2 linked regions of the Tistrella bauzanensis genome follow. The protein of the gene in region 2 binds, or shares a complex with, the protein of the main gene of each other region. Links are inferred from orthologs where the notes say so. Each region holds a gene or a part of one and is shown on either strand. Other genes may lie near its edges.

Evidence for each region. The genes of interacting proteins can lie anywhere in the genome.
Region 1: the proteins of IEW15_RS05715 (region 2) and dapF are in contact, whole or in part, in a solved structure (PDB 5YGU), measured with the Escherichia coli proteins. The link is inferred for Tistrella bauzanensis from one-to-one orthologs.

Annotation. Positions count from the first base shown.
Region 1 is NZ_BMDZ01000013.1:51,053-54,714, reverse strand. The notes cover bases 396-3,151. They hold dapF (diaminopimelate epimerase), read right to left. Parts: upstream 2,350-3,151; coding sequence 1,441-2,349; downstream 396-1,440. Other genes in these bases: IEW15_RS07870 (sensor histidine kinase), read right to left, coding at 2,389-3,151; mtaB (tRNA (N(6)-L-threonylcarbamoyladenosine(37)-C(2))-methylthiotransferase MtaB), read right to left, coding at 396-1,391. In the rest of the region: more of mtaB, read right to left, coding at 1-395; more of IEW15_RS07870, read right to left, coding at 3,152-3,662. UniProt on the Escherichia coli protein: Involved in the succinylase branch of the L-lysine biosynthesis and in the biosynthesis of the pentapeptide incorporated in the peptidoglycan moiety. Catalyzes the stereoinversion of LL-2,6-diaminopimelate (L,L-DAP) to meso-diaminopimelate (meso-DAP).
Region 2 is NZ_BMDZ01000008.1:98,365-102,067, forward strand. What follows is about bases 217-3,013. They hold IEW15_RS05715 (RNA pyrophosphohydrolase), read right to left. Parts: upstream 1,955-3,013; coding sequence 1,478-1,954; downstream 217-1,477. Other genes in these bases: modB (molybdate ABC transporter permease subunit), read right to left, coding at 217-528; modA (molybdate ABC transporter substrate-binding protein), read right to left, coding at 584-1,390; IEW15_RS05720 (divergent polysaccharide deacetylase family protein), read right to left, coding at 1,964-3,013. In the rest of the region: more of modB, read right to left, coding at 1-216; more of IEW15_RS05720, read right to left, coding at 3,014-3,283; IEW15_RS05725 (S41 family peptidase), read right to left, coding at 3,308-3,703. UniProt on the Escherichia coli protein: Master regulator of 5'-end-dependent mRNA decay.

The sequences.
Region 1 (3,662 bases), on a different replicon or contig from region 2:
ATGTCACCGGCCAGGGTTTCGGTATCGGCGCCGGTGACGCGGATGGTGGTGATGCTGCCGGCCAGTGCCGGGTCGACCGGCTGGTTCAGCCGCACCAGGGCGAAGCCCTCGCTACGGGCGGTGACCGGGGTTTCGATCAGCACCGGCAGATCGCGGCCGATCTGGCCGCCCAGCCAGCGGGCAAGGCCCCGGGCACCGGCTTCGCGCAGCAGGCGGGCGCGCTCACGCCGGATGGCCACCGGCACCTGCGGCATGCGCGCGGCCGGGGTGCCGTTGCGGGCGGAATAGGGGAAGACGTGCAGATGCACCAGCCCCATATCGTCGATCAGCGTCAGGCTGTTCTCGAACATGGCGTCGGTTTCGGTGGGGAAGCCGGCGATCAGGTCGGCGCCGAACACGGCATCGGGGCGGATGCGGCGGACAGCCTCGGCGAAGGCGACCGCCTGGGCACGGCTGTGGCGGCGCTTCATCCGCTTCAGGATCATGTCGTCGCCAGCCTGCAGCGACAGATGCAGATGCGGCATCAGCCGGGGTTCTTCGGCCAGCGCCTGCATCAGTTCCGGGTCGATCTCGGCTGAATCGATCGACGACAGCCTGAGCCGGGCCAGATCGGGCACCAGCCGCAATACCCGGCGCACCAGATTGCCCAGGCTGGGCCGCCCCGGCAGATCGGCACCATAGGAGGTGATGTCGACCCCGGTCAGCACGATTTCGGCATAGCCGCGCGCCACCAGCTCGCGCACCTGCGCGACCACCTCGCCCACAGCCACCGAGCGGCTGTTGCCGCGGCCATAGGGGATGATGCAGAAGGTGCAGCGATGATCGCAGCCGTTCTGAACCTGCACGAAGGCCCGCGCGCGGCCGTCCAGCCCCTCGACCAGATGGCCGGCGGTGTCGCGCACCGCCATGATGTCGTCGACGAAGATCCGGGCCGGCTCGGTGCGGCCGATAAAGGCCGGCACCGGCGTGGCCGTGGCGCCGGGAATGGCGGCGGCTGTGGGCACAGGGGCCGCGCCGGCAGCCGTCAGGGCCTGATTGAACCGCTCGGGCTTCAGCTTGTCGTCATTGCCGAGCACGGCGTCGACCTCGGGCATGCCGGCCCAGGCGTCGGGGGCGATCTGGGCGGCGCAGCCGGTGACGATGATCCGGGCATCCGGATCGTCGCGGCGCGCGCGGCGGATCGCCTGTCGGGCCTGACGCTCGGCCTCGGCGGTGACCGCACAGGTGTTGAACACGATCGTCCGCCGCCCATCGGCCGCGTCGTCACCGGTGGCGGCACTGCCATCCTCTGCCGATATCCGGGCATGACCGCGCATCACCTCGCTTTCATAAGCGTTGAGGCGGCAGCCGAAGGTGATGATCCGCAGCGGATCGTCGGTCTGGTCGGTCATGACGGCATGCGATCGGAAGCGTGTGAGGGATCGGCAAGGTGTGCGGGGATCAGGCAAGCAGCGACGGGTCGAGTGTCCCCTCGAAGCTGGTCGCGACCGGCCCCGACATCAAGACGCGATTGTCATCGGTCCAGGTGATGGAAAGCGGGCCTCCATCCAGCACCACCTGAACCGTGCGGCCGGTGAGGCCGCGGCGGATGGCGGCGATGGCCGCGGCACAGGCGCCGGTACCGCAGGCGGCGGTGATGCCGACGCCGCGTTCCCACACCCGCATGCGGATGCGGTCGGGGCCGATCAGGTGCACCACCTCGACATTGGTGCGCCGGGGGAAAGCCGGGTGATGTTCCAATGGCGGGCCCAGCCGTTCAAGATCGACGGCTTCGGCATCGTCGACGAAGAACACCACATGCGGATTGCCGACATTCACCGCCACCGGATCGGTCAGCGGGCCTTCCGACACCCCATCCAGACGCAGGGTATCGGCCAGACGCAGGGTATCGGCCAGATGCAGAGTATCGGCCGGACCGGACAACGGGATCTGCTGCCAGTCGAGCCGCGCCGGGCCCATATCGACCGTGATCAGCCCCGCCGCGGTACCCTCGCCGTCGGCACTGGCCAGAAGATGGCCGGCGGCGGTGGCGATGGTGGTGCGGGCGAGCCCGGTTTCGGCCATCAGCAGAAAGCCCACGCAGCGCGTGGCATTGCCGCAGGCCTCGACCTCGCCGCCATCGGCATTGTGGATGCGCATCACCGCATCGGCACCACCCGCGGCGAGCGGGTCGTCCTCGGCCGGATCGATCAGGATGAACTGGTCGCAGCCGACCCCCAGCCGCCGATCGCTGATCCGGCGGATCTGGCGGGCGTCGAGCGCCAGGCCGCGGGCGGGGCCGCTCCGCCGGTCGATGACCACGAAGTCGTTGCCGAGCCCGTGCATCTTGAGGAACGGGATCCTGTTCATGACTGCGATCTTATAGGACCGCCCCGAAAGCGCGTCCAATCAATTCGGGCCATGGATTTCAGCCGCTTGACCGGTGATTTCATCGGGAACGGTACCGGCATGCGGCTCCACCAGCGCCTCGGCCGGCAGCAGGCAGGTGACTTCGGCGCCGCCACCCGCGGCATCGCCGATCAGGATATGGCCGCCGTGAAGCTCGATCAGGCTGCGCGCCAGCGGCAGGCCCAGCCCGACGCCTGCCTTGCGCTCGCCCCGCCGCCGGCGCCAGAAGCGCTCGAACACCTGCTCGCGCTCGTTCTCCGGGATACCCGGCCCTTCATCGGCGATGGTGATGGCAACCATCACGGGCGCATCGGTGTCGGCAACCGCGCCGGCAACGGCTGCCGCAACGGAACCGGGCGCCGGTTCGGCGCCGGGGGTGACGAGCCGGGCCTGTATCCGCACATGGCTGTCGGATGGCGTGAAACGCAGGGCGTTGCCCAGCAGATTGTACAGCGCCTGACGCAGCCGGAGCCCGTCGGCCATGATGACACCGGTCTGCGCCGGACAATCGAGGTCGATGGCGACCGAGGCGGCGCGGGCGCGCTGGCGGGCCAGATCGGCCACCGATCGCAGCAACTGGCAGACATCGACCGGGCGGCGGGTGAGAGTGACGTCGCCGGCATCGATCGAGGCCAGATCGATCATGTCGTTGATCAGCACCAGCAGGTGTTCCGAGGCATGAACGATGTCTTCGGCATAGCCGCGCTGGCGCAGGTTCAGGGTGCCGGCCATCTCGCTGGCCAGAAGCTGGGCGAAGCCGATCACCGAATTCAATGGTGTGCGCAACTCGTAAGAGACATGGGCCACGAATTCCGATTTCAGCCGGTCGGCTTCCGCAAGGGCCGTGGCCCGATCCCGCAATGCCCGTTCCACCCGGATGGTATCGGTGACATCGGCGATCGAGATCAGCGCCGCGCCATCGGGTAGCGGCGTCCCGGCGACCAGGAAGAAGCGGTCGTCCTGGAGTTCCAGCATGACCTCGCCACGCTTGCGTTCAGCCAGGGCATCGGTGACCACGCCGCGCAGCAGGCCCACATCTTCCGCGCGCGCCATCAGCGGCCGCGCCGCCTGGGCCACCCGTTCCAGCGGCGCCTCGGCCAGCCCGCGCCCGGGATCCAGCCCGCGCCCGGGGTCAAGATCCAGCAGCCGGCTGAAGGTGGAGTTGACCAGACCCAGCCTGCCATCGGCACCGATCACCGCCAGACCTTCGGCCAGACTGTCGATGGTGGCGCGCTGGACCGCGATCAGGGTGTTGTACGATCGCTCCAGCGCCA
Region 2 (3,703 bases):
GGTGGCGCCGAACTCACCCAGGCATTTGGCGAAGCCCAGAATGGTGCCGGCCAGGATGCCGGGCAGGGCCAGCGGCAGGGTGATGGTCAGGAAGGCGCGCAAGGGAGCCACGCCCAGGCCTGCGGCCGCCTGGTTGAGCCGTGGATCGGCGGCTTCGAAGGCCAGCCGGATCGGCCGCACCACCAGCGGCAGCGCCATCACCGCCGCCGCCAGCGCGGCTCCCGTCCAGCGAAAGGCGAAGACCAGCCCGAAGAGCTGGTCGAGCAGGCTGCCGATAGCACCTTTGCGCCCGAAGGCCAGCAACAGCAGATAGCCGGTCACCACCGGCGGCATCACCAGCGGCAGATGCACGATCACATCCAGCACGATCCGTGCCCGCGACCGCCAGCGCGCCAGCACCCAGCCGGCGACAATCGCCAGCGGCAGCAATCCCGCCAGCGCGGTTGCGGCAACCTGAAGGCTGAGGCCGATGGCATCGCGCTCCGCGGCACCCAGCCAGCCCAGGCCCAGCCAGCTCAAATCAGTCAACAGTGGCGCGGTCCTCGGCTGGGTATGGCGTCGTGGGCGGCCGCGGGCATGGGGATCAGCGGTCGATTGGCTCAAGCCCGTGGCGACGCAGGATCTTAGCGCCCTCAGGCCCGGTCAGATAGTCGAGAAACGCCGTGGCATCGGCGGAGACGTCGGCGCCGCCGGCTGTGATCAACGCCGCCGGATAGCGGACCGGCGCATGCAGCCGTTCAGGCAGCACCGCCAGCACGGCGACCCCCGGCTCGGCCGCGGCGTCCGAGGCATAGACGATGCCGGCCGGGGCCTCGCCCCGCGCGACCAGCGCCAGTGCCACGCGGACATTCTCGACGGGGGCGGTGCGCGGTTCAACCCTTTGCCAGATGCCAAGGCTGGTCAGCGCGTCACGGGCATACTGGCCGGCCGGCACGCTTGCCGGATCGCCGATCGCCAGCCGGCCATCGGCGCCCAGCAGCCGGTCGATCATGGCGATGATCGCCGCATCGCCGTCATCACCATCAACAGAGGTGGTGGCGCCAGAGGTGGTGGCGGCGGATCCGGCCGGCACCACCAGAACGATACGATTGGCGGCATAGGGCCGGGTTTCCGCAACCAGCCCGGCTTTTTCCACCTCGGCCACCCATTTCGGATGGGCCGAGATGAACAGCGTTGCGGGGGCACCGGCAATGATCTGGCGGGCCAGGGTGCCGGAGCCGGCCAGCGACACCTTGGGCGCGGTGCCCCCCGCCCTGGTGAAGCCGTCACTCGCGTCCGCCATCACCTCGGCGAGACTGGCGGCGGCGAAGACCAGCAATGGCCGGTCGGCGGCGGCCGAGGGTTGAAGGTGCAGCAGCAGAACGACAAGGCCGGCGAACAGCGCTTTCATGGGCACCCTCGTTATATCCATGTAGATATAACGGTGAACGCAAACCACCCCGCCGTCAACCGCGGTATCGCCCGGTCGTGGCCGCGATCAGGGCAGCAGGTGACTGAAGGCGGTCAGCACCTGACGATAGAGGTCACGCTTGAACGGCACGATCATCGAGGGCAGGTCGCGGGCCGGCAGCCAGCGCCAGCGATTGAATTCCGGATGAGCGGTCTGAAGGTTGATCTCGTCGTCCCCGCCCAGAAACTCCATCGCGAACCATTTCTGGCGCTGGCCGCGATAGCGCCCGCCCCAGACCTTGCCAATCAACGCGTCCGGCAGGTCATAGGTCAGCCAGTCAGGGGTTTCGGCCAGGATGCGGGCATTGTTGGTGCCGATCTCCTCGGCCATCTCGCGCATGGCCGTCACCTCGGGCGTCTCGCCCGGATCGATGCCGCCCTGGGGCATCTGCCAGGCCTCGGCGGTGGTGTCGATCCGCTGGCCCACGAAGACCTCGCGGGCCGGGTTGAGCAGCATCACGCCCACACAGGGGCGATAGGGCAGATCGGCGGGGTTCGCGGCCATGGATCTCGCTCAGTGTTGGGTGCCGGGGCTGTGGCCGGCGGCGGTGCCGTCGGACGCAGGCGGTGGGCCGGCCGGTGTCTGGGAAGCCGGTGTCTGGGTGGGGGCCGTCTGGGCGGGTGCCGTCTGGCCGGGAGGAGGCGGCACGGCGCCGCCATCGGGCGCCAGGCCCGGTGCATCGGCAAGGGCTGTTGCCGGTGCGAAGGCGAAGCCGCGGGCTTCGACCGTGGCGATCCAGTTGGCGATGCGCTCCAGCGTCACCGGCCAGGCTTCCGCCACCGCCAGCGCCTTGCCGTCGCGCCGCGCCAGCGCCTCCAGCGCGTTCAGCCGCTGGTCGATCGCCTGCGGGGTCGCCACGGCATCCACCGTGAACCGTGCCAGCGCCCGCGGCACACCGATCTCGCGAGCCAGCGCCACGCCGATATCGGTCGCCTCGTTCTCCTGCGCGACGATCATGATGCCGCGTTCCTGCATTTCATCCAGAACCGGCCGCAGATGCTGGGGCGAACGCAGGAAACGTTCGCCCATCAATGGCTTGACGCCGACATAGCCGGTGGCCCGGCTGAGCGTCCAGTGCAGCCGTTCGCGGTTGCGGTCGGGCTCCAGCGTGGTCAGAAGCGCGGCGGGGCCGGCATCGTTGCGCGGATAGCCATCGGGCTCCATCGGCAGTTCCAGCATCACCTCGTGGCCCGCCATCCGCGCCCGCTCGATCCAGCGCCTCAGTTCCGGCGCATAGGGCGAGAAGGCGAGGGTGACGGCACCGGGCAGGTCGATCGCGGCCTGGGTGGTTGCCTCCGAGAAGCCCAGCCCGCCCACCACCAGTGCCAGCCGGGGCCGGGCGTCGCTGCGGTCGAAGGGGCGGGCATAGACCTGCCATGGCGCACGGCCGTCGCTGGCCACCACTGGCAACGGCCCCTGGTCGCTTTCCTGGCTGAGACCGGGGGCGGGGTTTGCCGACATCACCACCGGCGTGTCCGGGCCGGTCGGTGGTGGCGGCGCGGCCGGGGCCGGCGGAGCCGCCTGCGCCGCCGCGCGGGCTTCTTCCAGCGCCGCACGCGCACGGGCCTCGTCGGCGCTTTCAGTGATGGTGGCGGTGCGGCGCTCGGCGTCCTGGAACACCGGCATCGGCATCACCACCTGGGCCTGCGCCATATCGTCAGCGGCCGTGTCTGGGGCGTCGCCCAGCGACGCTGCAAGCGCGATCAGCGCCGCCGCCGCCAGCCCTGCCAGCGCCAGAAGGCCGGTGATCGTCCAGATCGTCCGCGATCCCGACACGGCCGGAGCCGCCCCGCGGGGCGGGTCATCGGTCCTGCGGATGCGCAATGCCGCCATGATCGCCTGTCCCGCCCCCGGCCGTCAGCGGTTCAGGGCAAGAGAACTGCCCGGTCGGCTGAACAGTGCCACGCCACGTAGCAGTTCCAGCGCCCGCTGCAACTGATAGTCTTCCTGGCTGCCCGGCGTCGGCGCCGTGCCGATCGCCGCCGGCGGAATGCCGCCATCCGGCGCCGGATCGGTCCCCGGCTGTCCTGCGCCCGGCTGATCCGCGCCCGGTTGGCCCGCCTCCGGCGCCGCGCCGACCGGCCCGTCGGGCTTCGCCTCGGCCGGCACCGCATCGGCCGGACTGGCACCAGCGTCCTGGTCGTTTTCCAGATGACCGCGCAGATCGGCCTCGCTGCGCGGCTTCACCACCGCACCGGAGGGAGAGATGACCGCCTGTTCCACCAGGATGTCGGGCTCGATGCCCTTGGCCTG